4 regions of the Paenibacillus sp. OAS669 genome follow, and region 3 is predicted to be linked to each of the others. Evidence: riboswitches for the same ligand, from Rfam matches in the RefSeq annotation. Region 3 holds a riboswitch; each other region holds the start of a gene.
The links. Region 3 has a riboswitch for cyclic di-GMP ahead of GGC63_RS21505 (chemotaxis protein CheX). Riboswitches for the same ligand answer to the same signal wherever they lie in the genome.

Region 1 (3,113 bases), on a different contig from region 3:
CGGAAAACCATCATGCTGGCGGCACTGTACGGATGGGTGCTCGTATTTTTTGGTTTTGCCTTGGTGAAGTCTCCGGTCGCATTCATGCTGCTCAATATGCTGAACGGACTTTGCCGTTCCTTATATGAACCGGTATCCCAGGCGTTAATGGCGGACGTGACGGTCAAGGAAAAACGGCTCAAAGTATTTTCCTTACGCTATATTGCCATTAATGTCGGCGTATCAGTGGGACCGCTGCTCGGCGCTTTCTTCGGTACGATGGAAGCTTGGCTGCCATTTATGGTTACGGGGTTATTTTATTTTCTGTATGCGGCAGGTCTGGGAGTGCTGCTGCGCAGGTTCGGCATCAAACGGATCGAGGGGGAGAAACGCAGCAGTGTAACGATATTATCCGCATGGAATATCGTACGAAAAGACAGGGTGTTCCGCTTTTATATCGGCGGCGCTATCATGGGAGCGATCGGATACTCCCAGATGACCGTGACCTTATCGCAATATATTGAACAAAATATTGCCGGCGGCGCCTCGCTATTCGCGCTGCTTATGAGCCTGAATGCCGTTGTCGTCGTGCTGCTTCAAGTTCCGTTGTCAAGACTGTTCGAACGGTGGGGGCCGATGACAGCTATTGCAATCGGGAACGTGATGTTTGCCGTAGGGGATATCGGATTCGCTCTGTCGGCGGGCTGGATTAGTTTTATGCTATCCATGTTCTTCTTCACGCTGGGAGAAATTCTGAATTATCCGCAGGCAAACGTACTGGTAGACCGGCTGGCACCGGAAGGTATGAGGGGCACTTATTTCGGTGCGCAATCGTTCAATAATTTGGGACATTTCATAGGTCCGATGGTGGGGGGTGTCCTGCTTACGCATTGGGGCGGATCGGGACTATTTGTCACAATGGCTGTGATTACCTTGTTCGGAACCTTATTCTACCGCAGGGGAGAACAAATTTATAAATTAGGTCTAAAGTCCGTGGAAAATTCGCGAAATTAGGTATTAAAGAATATGTATTCCTTAGGGCCTATCTTATATGCTAGGGATGTCGTATTTTGTTGCGCGAATTGACAGATTCGATCTCGAAAAGGCAAAGCAGGTGAAAGCTTGTGACGCAAAGCTACAGGGGCTACGAATCCTCGCAGAGGTTCTTGCCAGCCAGCTGCCGAAGGAACGGTGTTACGCATAGATAGCGGACTCCTGCCTAGGCTCAGAGGGGTCTTTTCGTCGTGTTTGGGTACGCAAAAGTTACAGTCAGGGGGGTCTCGCCATGTCGGGTGAAGAACGGGAGTTTATGACCAAGCAAGGCTTTTTTACAAAGCTCGGAAGCAATTTGATCGGCGTATATTTGTCTAATGAAGGACCCAAGATGTTTATTAACCAGGAAGTGTTCGAGCTGCAGCATCCCTGTTGGGACGTAGAGATGGTTATGGGTAAAAACAGCCATCTGCTGACCTTTTACTGGCGCGGGGAAGTGAAATTCTCGTTTCGGTGCGATTTCGTGAACGATTTGTTTTTGAGCCTGTACGATTACTTAAGCTGCAGACTCGAAGCAAGAAGGCTGGCTTAGCCGCCAAAAGGAATGCATTGCTGCAAGCAGCGGTGCATTCTTTTTATATATGGCTATGTCAAATCCAACTGTTCCATTTTCGATAAAAAGGAAACCGCCTAATGGAAAAGCGGCCGAATTTAACTATATTGCGGAATCCTCTTCGACTATTAACATAGCCATACTGAAAAAGATGTTTGTCGGAGTTTAGAGTTCGTCTTAACTAACGCAACTGCCATTTTGTTCATAAGAAGCTGCTTCCATCCGGCTATGGAGCGGCAGGTCCGTCCTTCAGACAAAGATCAAGCATCGTTGTAGCCGCAAAAGATAACGGGACATCCTTCAAGGTCACGATACCGATATGACGGGGAGGAATTTCGGGCTCCAGCAGCACCGGGAACAGCTCGCCCGAAGCCAGCTCATCGCTGACGAACTGCTTGGTGACGCAGGAAATGCCTAATCCCGCCTTGGCGAACTGGATCAGCAGATCCATGCTTCCCAGCTCGAATTCCGGAGTGATTCTAACTTGCTGACCATTGAAAAAACGTTCCACATATTGACGAATGCTGCTGTCCCGCTCGAGCATAATAAGCGGCTGCAGGGCAAGCTCGGCGGCTGTCACCGGCCTTTTCATCAGCTCGGCATAGCTTGCTCCGGCAACGAAGATATCATGCAGCGGCTTCCAGCTTCGAATGGTTAGCTGATGATCCGTAATGGGCAGATTCACGACCCCAAAATCGATCTTCCCTTCCTTTAACAGCTTGACGGTTTCCTGCGTCGTACGGTTCGTCACATGCATCTTCACTTGAGGATAGCTCTTGTGGAACGATTCCAGGTAAGGCATCAACACATGCTTGCAGATGGTATCATTAGCTCCGATATGCACGACGCCGCCAAGCATCTGATGCATTTCCATCAGCTTGCGCTCTCCTTCAGCCAGGAGCTGGAACGCCTGATCCACATAACGAAGCAGCACCTCCCCCTCTACGGTCAGCTTAACGCCCCTGGAGGTTCGAAAGAACAGAGGGCCTCCCAGCTGCTCCTCCAGCTGCTTGATCGAATGACTGACCGCAGGCTGGGTGATAAACAATGCTTCGGCTGCCTTCGAGAAGCTCCTGGCTTTGGCCACGGCCAAAAATACTTTTAATCCTTCCAGATTCGTCTCCATCCATTATCTCCATTTATAGTAGATATTCATATTATTCATTATTTTTATATCACAATAACCAATATAATGACAATGTGAGGCTAACAAAATCAAAAGGAGAGGATACTCTTTGAAAGGAACGGTAACGGCAGTCGTAGGAGCGAACTGGGGAGATGAAGGGAAAGGGAAGGTAACGGATTTGCTGGCATCCGATGCGGATGTGGTGGTTCGATTTCAGGGAGGCAACAACGCGGGGCATACGATTATCAATGAATTCGGCAAGTTTGTGCTGCATATGCTTCCTTCCGGCGTTTTCCACGAACGGGTTATCAATGTCATAGGGCCGGGTGCTGCGCTCAATATAAGCGGCCTGGTTCAGGAGTATGAGAAGCTTCTGGCAAGCCAAGTTCCGGAACCTCAGCT
Region 2 (3,113 bases), on a different contig from region 3:
TGAAAAGCTGCTGTGAGCCCCCATTCGATACTGCTTCCCAAGCCGTTTGTTGTTCACATAGGTCTTAATAAGCCATATGGCGAGAGCGATGATGAACAAACCTTTGACGATAGGGAAATCGTCGACGATAGGAATTCGAAGGCCATCCTCAATGAATCGTGACAGGACGAACGCAGCCGCAAACAAGATTGCTGTGATGAGAAGGTTTTGCTTGAACCGCCCATTCCATTGGATAAGGGATAGGAGGGTTTTGAATATAAACAGCAGGAAGAAAAAAGAGAATAATCCTAAAAAGACATAAAGGATAGAAAACATGGTGCAAACATCCCTTCGGATCCTTTGGTAACATTATATTCATAATAACAGGTTGAAAATAATTGGTAAACGCTTCCTGATAGGATGATGGATAAATTTGTTGAAAAAGAAGGAAATAGGGCGGTGAGTGTAGAAATGGAGCGGATGCTGAACCTGCGCTATGTTCGTATAAGGGTCCGGCTGATTGAGAAAAGGATGTGATCGGAAATGGAAAACTCCAAATACGAAAAGCATTATTCGGAGCAAGGATTCTGGTCCAAGCTGAAAAAGCATGCGAAGGATGCCGGATCCAAAGTCGTTTACAGCGGGCTGCTCTTATACTATGCGCTTCAAAGTCCTTCTACGCCGACAAAAGCGAAGATTCAAATTTATGGTGCGCTCGGCTATTTGATCCTGCCGATTGATATCGTTCCGGATATGCTGCCTGTCGTAGGCTATGTGGATGATTTAGGCGCTTTGATGCTGGCCATTGGTGCCGTTGCCATGAACATAGACAATTCCGTTAAGCAAAAAGCCAAAGAGAAGCTGAAGGATCTTTTCGGAGACGATGCCGTCAACCACCAGGACATTATAGATATCGACGCTCACATCGTAGAATAGAGGATACTAAACAGGAAAGAGCACCGCACAGTGCTCTTTTTGCATGTGTAACGAATGTATTCAGCAATGCGTTTGTTAGTATACGAGTGATAGGATCCGATAGTCTGCCGAAACGGAAGCTGATAGGTTTCAGATTGGCTTCCCTTTTTTACCAAATAGAAAATGTTTATAATGAATGAGATAGATCCAACCATCACCGGAGGTAGAAGCCATGAGGATCAAAAAAATCATTTCCGCAGCGTGCATTGTCGTTGGAATTGCTGTGATGGCCTACCCGACGGTGAATGACCGTTACGAGAGCTATAAGCAGCAGCAGATTTTAGAGCAGTGGCAGGAAAGCTTGCAGTATCTAGATCAAGCCGGTTCAGATCCGGAGCCAGAGCAGGAACCGGTCACGGTTCCTTTGCCTGCGCCCGTTCCATTGAGTGCGGATGTGGTAGAGGTCCAGCCCGCGCCATTGAAGGCGGAACCGACCCCAGTCCCTCTATCTATCGGGCAGAAGAATGTGGAGGGTGTCCTCAAGATCGATAAGATCGACTTGAAGCTTCCTATTATCAAGAACGCAACGGCGGCGAATCTGAAGCTGTCGGTTGCCAGTATGGCGAATACAGGCAAGCCGGGAGAAATCGGCAATTATGCCATTGCGGGACATAGGAATCTTACGTATGGCAAAAATTTTAACCGCTTGGATGAAGTGACCGAGGGCGACCTCATAGAGGTAGATACGGGGAGCAAGCAGTATCGCTATAAGGTAGAAAGCAAGCAATACGTACTTCCCGAGGAAGTATGGGTGCTGAAAGGAAACGGCAAAGATCGGCAAATTACGCTAATTACCTGCCATCCTATGGAAAATCCGACACATCGCATCATAGTTAAAGGAAAATTGATAGAAGAGTGAGCATTTAGAACTAGAGAGGAAACAAATGGTATGCTATACTCATAGATAACCAAATAAGTTTTCGGTGCTTTCCACCGATAAAGGCAAATTCAGCGAAAGCTGGAGACGCAAAGCTATAGGGCCTTCCCTGGTCAAACTACCAGGATGGCAGCCAGTTACCGAAAGGAGAGTCTATGTTTCGTACATTAGGAGCATTGTTGCTGATCGCTGCGCTATTTCTGACTACGGCGCCTAAAGTTACCCATGCCGCTGCCGGACAACCTGTTCTGGATAAGAGTTCTCTGAGCAACGGGATTATTAAGGTCCATTATGCGGATCTAGAGCATAAGGCACTTGTGCGTGTAACCAAGGGCGAGGTCCAAATGGATTATAACCTGGTGGACGGGGCATCCTACCCTCTGCAATTGGGTGACGGCAGCTACCATGTACTGGTTGCGAAACAGATTTCCGACAACAAATATCAAGTGATTTTGCAGGAAAATGTCGACGTGAAGACGGTGAATGAGCAGGCCGTGTTTTTGCAGTCCATATCTATAGCGAGCTGGAACGAGACGACCAAAGCTGTAGTGGAGGCAAAGAAACTAGCCGCGAATGCTGCAACCGATGAAGATAAAGTAAAAGCGATTTATGCCTTTTTGACGCAAAACTACAAATATAGTGAGAGTAAAGCACAAACTGTAGACACAGGCTATATCCCTGACTTGGATAAGGTATACGAGGAATCCGGCGGAATATGCTTTGATTATGCTGCTACCTTCACGGCAATGGCCAGAAGCTTGGGAATCCCGACCCGATTGGTAATGGGATACGAGGTCCATGCCCCCGAGGTGTATCATGCGTGGAATCAAGTATATCTCAAGGATCTTCAAGAATGGGTCATTATCGACACCACCTATGACGCGTCCCGTGTACAAAGCGGGCAAGAGACAACTATGATAAAAAACAGTGCCGATTATGTTGTTACTGAGATCTATTAAGTAACTTCCATTCGCCTAGCCGGCGGGAAATCGCAGCCTGAAGAATCTGCATTTGATGCGGGTTCTTTTTTTTGTGCAATCGAACAGCGGCCTGTTGTTCAGAAATTATTCAGATCGGTGATTTACAATGACTTCGGTAATGAAACCGTAGAAGGATTTATGAAATTAGACTACGTGAAAGGGGTGATAAGAAGGGTTTCATTCATAGTAAGACGAGGGAAGGGAAAAACATATGTGGAGGAAAAAAACCAGTGCGCTGCTGATCGCTCTATTGTTTGTTATCCAGAGCCTATCGGGAGTCGGTTGTTTGACTCAGGCCTTTG
Region 3 (3,113 bases):
TCTGCTGCAGATGAAGATATTAAGCAGCAAAACAGAGTATTAGGCCCTAGGGGGTGAAGGCAGTGAAGGTTACAGGAAACGCCGGTGGAACGAACAAGAGGCGCCGGTTCGGGGCTACTATAGTTCTGCTTCATATCGTACTCAGCATCGGAACAGTGGGAATGGTATTTCCTTTTGTGTGGATGATCGCCACCTCCTTGAAGCTGCCGAAGGACGTATTCTCCTTGCAGCTGATTCCGGAGACGATGACCCTTGATAATTATGCGGCCTTGTTCGTCCAATCCCCGTTCGCCGACTGGATGCTGAACAGCCTGGTCGTGGCCTGCATAACGACGGCAAGCGTGGCGCTGTTTGATACGGTAGCAGGCTATATTCTGGCCCGATTTTCATTTCACGGCAAGCAGGTTATCTTTATCGCCATCTTAAGCACGATGATGGTGCCTACGGAGATGCTGATCATCCCCTGGTATATCGCCTCTGTTCAACTGGATTGGGTAGATACGTATACGGGGATTTTGTTTCCCGGGATCATGTCGGCTTTCGGCATTTTCCTGATGAAGCAATTTATGGAGCAGGTTCCTCAAGAGCTGCTGGACGCAGCCAGAGTCGACGGTTTGAATGAATGGAGCATCATGGTGCGTATTGCGGTGCCTCTTGTTCGTCCCGCGCTGGCTGCGTTAGGAATACTTACTTTTTTATCCAGCTGGAACGCTTTTATTTGGCCGCTTATTGTGACCCAGTCGCCCGAACGATTAACCATTCCGGTGGGCATTTCCTTCTTCTCGAGCGAACAGAAGGACAGCAGCAGCTGGGCGATGATTATGACAGGAGCAAGTGTCTCGGTGCTTCCGCTAATCGCCGTATTCCTGTTGTTTCAAAAGCATATTATCCGCGGCATTGCATTAACGGGACTGAAATAGGTTCTTCACCATTTGGCGGGTACTCATATGAATTTGGCCTCTTTACAAATAGCCGGATATAGTAGTAAAGTCATGGAGATACGGTTGGTGCTATAGGAAAACAAGTACTATTTTGCCAGCTTGTATGCTACAATGGATGTAGTTTGGCTATATAATCACCATGACAAATCGATAATGGCAAACTTGCCGAAAGGCAGGGACGCAAAGCCACAGGCCTAAAGGAGCATTCCTATGGCGGCTGGGTTACCGAAAACGGCGCATAGGTTCTAAGTTTTGCAAAAACAAGACTGCCCAATTTCGGGCAGTTTTTTTTAATTCTTATAACTTTCTTTGTAAAGGGGCTGTATCATGTGCAAGCAAACTTCGTGAACCCGTTCTTAACTTCTTCACTTCATGTCATTGAAACGCTGATCCAAATTAAACCCATTGTCGGGCAGCTTAGTATGAGAACGATCCAATACACGGAGGATTACGTTTGGCTCAAAATCGGGATTCTGGGCCAGCTGCAAAAGGATATTATTTTTGGTATTCCCGAGACGGTTGCTTTACGGATGGTATCCGGGATGATGGGCGGCTATCCCCTCACGCATTTTGATGAGATGTGCCAGAGCGCGGTCGGCGAGCTGGGGAATATGATTAGCGGAAATGCCAGCACCTTGCTGTTTCAGCAGGGGATCGAAGTCGATATTACACCGCCGAGCCTCATTAACGGAGCTGCAAACCATTGGGGGGGCGAAGTGTTCAGTATTCCTCTTAGTCTGGAAACCATCGGAGAATTTCATATTTATATTTCCGCATAATAATGTATACTATTCCTATGAGACAAAATGTATATAAAGTCCTATAGTTTTGAGCATTGGACTTCCGATCTCTTTATGATATGTTATGTAATATCACACTCCTATATATAGGCGGGTTTTCTTTTATGGATGCAGAGCCTTTGTTAAAGCATGTAAGGGATAAGAAGTCACAGGTTATTGAGCAGTGGCAGAAGCTGATGGAGGAGCAGATTTTACGCGGGTATAATGTATCCAATATGATGCGCAGGGGCGACATCTATTTTGATTATATTACCGATCTTCATATTCCCCCGGAGCAGCATCCGATTCGGCAATTGGTTGACGATTGGTGCGGAAGGTTCGAGGAATTGGGGCTTCAAATTATTGATATTATTCAATGCTCTCACTCATGGCGCCGCGCCTTGCTGGATGTACTCGGAGATTCGCTGCCGGCAACCTTGTATCACCAAATTTGTCTTCGAATCGACGATTTCGAGGGAATCCTATGCAAGCATTATTGGCAGATTACATTGGCTTCAATGATAGAAAAAGATACGGCTATTCACCAGCTTCACGACGACCGGATGAATCTGATCGGGAAAATGGCCGCCAGCATGGCGCACGAAATTCGCAACCCTTTAACTTCTATTAAAGGGTTTATTAAACTGCTTCGTTCTAATATCCATTCTCTGCCAAAAGAGAAGATAGACTCCTATTTGGAGTTCATAGAGGATGAATGCAACAATATGCATATGCAGGTGACCGGATTTCTCAGCTTCTCCAAGAAGCCTATGGTGGAAGAAGAGAAGGAGCCGATCTCCGTCAAGCAGATGCTGGAATACAACCTGTCGTTGCTGCGCCCTCGACTAATTAATGAAAATGTCAATCTGTGCGTTAAAATTCCGGAACATATGACCCTTCGCGTTCAGAGGCTGGGAATCCAACAGGTGCTGAACAATTTGATTAATAATGGTATCGATGCGCTCTCTCAAGCGAAGTACGATAAAAAAATGAAGATATCCGCCTTCGAGGACCAGCGTAAAGCCTATATTCACATTACGAATAACGGTCCTCCTATTCCGGCGGAGCTGGCCAAATCGCTATTTGTCCCATTTGTTACCAACAAAACGAATGGAACGGGCCTAGGGCTTACGATTTGCAAGCAAATTATGCATAAAAATGACGGGGAGATCTCGTTCTCCAGTACGGATAAGGAAACTGTATTTATGCTGACCTTTCCCAAGTCGGCTTCCTGAATAACTGAATCCATAAAAGAGGAACTGCAAGCGATTAAGCTTGCGGTTTTTTTGTATGCACATATACCTGCAATAACTTACCAACGGTTAAATAAGGAGCCGAGAGGGGTTTGTTCATGCTCCGTTCATATTCGTGGTGTACTTTAATCGAAGAAATC
Region 4 (3,113 bases), on a different contig from region 3:
AAACAACCGGGGGGACCAGCCACAGCACGTTTATACTATTAATGGGAGTAACAGTCTAACATCGAGGGCCGTATTCCCGCCCCCGCCGATTCATTCCAGATGTAATAGGAAAGACACTAGGAAAGCTGCCTGTCCTGCTCCAGTATACGCAATAAGGTTTCCTCCGTACCTGAACCGGTTACCGGGACAAAGAAACACCAGTGCAGGCTTGGGTCATTATCAACTGCCGCCGCGGAATGGATCGCGAACTCCATCTCATGCCCGTCGGGAAGATGGAATAAAGCGGTTGTTACTCGCTTTTGCTTGATTTCATAAAGTTCCCAGAAATGCACAAACTCCTCACTTTCCCGTCTTAAGCGTTCTAGCCTTTCCATATACAACGGGTTGTCCTTATAGCGTTCGAAGCTTGCCCGCAGAACTGCTACGGAGTAACGGGCAAAGCCTTCCCAATTCACCAGTTTGTTGCGGTAATCCGGCTTAAAAAACATAATGTTCAGCATATACCGTTCGTTTTCCGGCATATTGCCGAAATCGGCTATGATCAGTTCTGCTGCCCGATTCCAGACGATAACATCCGTACCCTCATCCGTGATGAAAGAAGGATAATGCAATTGATCGACAATTTTTTGCAAAAATCCCGTATCCGACCCGCCGCTGTTCGGCAGGGTACCGGCGCTTGCCGGGTCTACATTGGCCAGATCGAACAGATGCTTCTGCTCATCTTCATCAAGCTGCAGCGCTTGGCTGATACTAAGCAGCACTTCCGGTGAAGGATTAACCTCTCTGCCTTGCTCCAGCCAGGAATAGTAAGTCACGCTCATATTGGCAAGATAAGAGACTTCTTCTCTTCGAAGCCCCGGGGTACGTCTTCGTCCGGGCAGCGGCTGTATCCCCGCCTCCGAAGGCTGCAGCCGTTCCCTGCGCGATTTGATAAAATCGCCCAATGCGGATGAAGAACGATTCGTTTTCATATAGGGTCCACCTTCCTTACATTCCTAGAGGGACATCACTACTCTCTCCATGATCACCGTATAAACAACCATATAAGAACATTGTAATCTCTGTAACCTGCAGATTTCCACCTCCGATGGAATGGATAGACAAAGAAGATGTTAAAATGCTCGATTTAGAACCGGGTACCAGGTAAACGTTATTATCAAGCCTGAAGCAAGATGCTAATCCTCCGATTGATAGACATGTTGCGACATGGCTGGCCGGAGTTGTTCAGAAATTGTTCAGATTTGTCAAATATAATGAAAATATTGGGACAAAAGTACCTTAACGTAATTTTACCCATAAATTATACTATGTCTGAGCTACTATCCATTACATATTTGAAAAGAGATCGTACGATAATAGCAAACCAGTCGAAAGGCTGGGACGCAAAGCTAAAGGGGCTAAGGGTTTGTTGTAAAATGACCAATGCCAGCCAGCTACCGAATACGACGGGAACCTCCGTCTATTAGCGAATGCCCGCTTTTGGACTGGGGTTTTTTGTATTTTTAAGATAGGGGGAGTTGCTAATGTCGAATGTACCCTGTTTGGAGGTGAGTAATAAAAGAGCGCGGCTTAAAGAAGAGGGGAGAACTCTGCTGAGTCGCCAGATTTGAGACTATGAATTTTATATATGGAGGAGTGAACAAAAGTTGAAATTAAAAAACCGAAGTATGTTATCGCTTCTAATGGCAATCGTTATGGTATTGACGATGATCCCTTTTCAGCCGTTAGAAGCAGAAGCAGCGGCAACGCCGACACTTGAACTCGGGAATCCTGTTGGAGTAACCGGGGCAACCTATCAGCTGCCTAATGCTGCATTTGGAAGTACAGGCGTTGTTGATACAAAGGGCGGGTACTTTACAGTTGCTGTAAATGGAGGCTCCATTACTCTTGGAACTCTATCTAGCGGTATTACCGAGTTGACTAATGGCATAACCATTAATGGTATTACTACTGATAAATCTACACCTGCAAATAGAGTGTTCAATTTCTCGGGTAGTACTAAGTATGAAGACATTCAAGCCGCTATTCGAAACATGACATTTACACCGGCTACAGGGCAAACTCAAAATGTCATTGTCAATGTAACACCAGGGGCGCCATTGACCGATGGAAAAACCTCTGTGCGTACCTATAATGGACGCCATTTTGTATATGTGGCAAGAGAAAGTAACGGTACCATGACATTCAAGGATGCTGTGACTACCGCAGAGGGCATTAACGGACATCTTGTAGAACCGGCAAAAGATAATCCTGGAGAAATGCTTGCGATTGCCAGTATGTTTAAAGAATTTAAGAGTTTCTGGTCAGGAAGCTGGTACTTTATAAGCTTTATTGGCGCTACCAAAACCTACAAACCTAATTGGGATACTTCTGTTGGTGCATACACAAGGTATGTATCAACGGGCTTCCAAACAGGTCTTGAAACCTCGAATGAGATTGTACCTAATGGAAACTACGATCATATTACACTTTTGCTAGATAAAAATAATACCAAAATAGGTTACTTACCCGTGCTTAATATACACGGCAGCAGTACATATAGAGACCCGGGAGTTATTGTCGAATATAATCCCGGTGTCATTGACAACATCACGGCCACCAAAGTTATGGTAGATAAAACACAGCTGCAAGCGGCGGTCGATAGGATCAATCAAGAGGGCTTGCAAGCAGCTGACTTTACGCCGGAGAGCTGGAAAGCGTTAGACGATGCATTGAAGAATGCACAGAATGTGCTCGGCAATCCTAATGCCACCCAGGAGCAAGTCAACGATGCATTGGCTGCTTTGGAATCGGCCCGCAAAGATCTTGTGAAGAGGGATCCGGTGCTTAGCGGGTTAAACCCTAGTGTTGGAGCTGCGGTATATGGTAACCCTTCGGCAGCAGCTGGCCAACCTCTTACGTTAACTCCAGCATTTGACGGGAAGTCGTATTTGAACTATAAAGCGACGGTAACGGAAGACGTATATAGCGTCGCCATCGCTCCGAAGACGGCGGACGAGAACAGTACAGTGAAGGTGATCTTCAACGGCCAATCGGTAGATGCGGAGGATTGGGCGAACTTGCCGCTTCAGCCGGGTCTGAATGTGATTGAAGTCGTTGTTACTCACACGAAC

Region 1: linked by a shared signal. The riboswitch ahead of GGC63_RS02665 (hypothetical protein) and the one ahead of GGC63_RS21505 (chemotaxis protein CheX) in region 3 are both predicted to bind cyclic di-GMP.
Region 2: linked by a shared signal. The riboswitch ahead of GGC63_RS17570 (transglutaminase-like domain-containing protein) and the one ahead of GGC63_RS21505 (chemotaxis protein CheX) in region 3 are both predicted to bind cyclic di-GMP.
Region 4: linked by a shared signal. The riboswitch ahead of GGC63_RS15805 (cadherin-like beta sandwich domain-containing protein) and the one ahead of GGC63_RS21505 (chemotaxis protein CheX) in region 3 are both predicted to bind cyclic di-GMP.

What each region holds. Positions count from the first base shown of each region.
Region 1 is NZ_JADBDR010000001.1:685,751-688,863, reverse strand. It holds gene GGC63_RS02670 (MDR family MFS transporter) at 1-993, shown strand, start outside; cyclic di-GMP riboswitch class I at 1,074-1,164, shown strand; gene GGC63_RS02665 (hypothetical protein) at 1,265-1,564, shown strand; gene GGC63_RS02660 (LysR family transcriptional regulator) at 1,812-2,711, opposite strand; gene GGC63_RS02655 (adenylosuccinate synthase) at 2,821-3,113, shown strand, end outside.
Region 2 is NZ_JADBDR010000007.1:256,515-259,627, reverse strand. It holds gene GGC63_RS17585 (hypothetical protein) at 1-315, opposite strand, end outside; gene GGC63_RS17580 (YkvA family protein) at 523-915, shown strand; gene GGC63_RS17575 (class D sortase) at 1,127-1,813, shown strand; cyclic di-GMP riboswitch class I at 1,886-1,976, shown strand; gene GGC63_RS17570 (transglutaminase-like domain-containing protein) at 1,987-2,790, shown strand; gene GGC63_RS17565 (collagen binding domain-containing protein) at 3,023-3,113, shown strand, end outside.
Region 3 is NZ_JADBDR010000010.1:85,651-88,763, forward strand. It holds gene GGC63_RS21495 (carbohydrate ABC transporter permease) at 1-43, shown strand, start outside; gene GGC63_RS21500 (carbohydrate ABC transporter permease) at 63-920, shown strand; cyclic di-GMP riboswitch class I at 1,087-1,171, shown strand; gene GGC63_RS21505 (chemotaxis protein CheX) at 1,271-1,720, shown strand; gene GGC63_RS21510 (sensor histidine kinase) at 1,846-2,955, shown strand.
Region 4 is NZ_JADBDR010000006.1:299,266-302,378, reverse strand. It holds gene GGC63_RS15810 (helix-turn-helix transcriptional regulator) at 117-971, opposite strand; cyclic di-GMP riboswitch class I at 1,348-1,441, shown strand; gene GGC63_RS15805 (cadherin-like beta sandwich domain-containing protein) at 1,647-3,113, shown strand, end outside.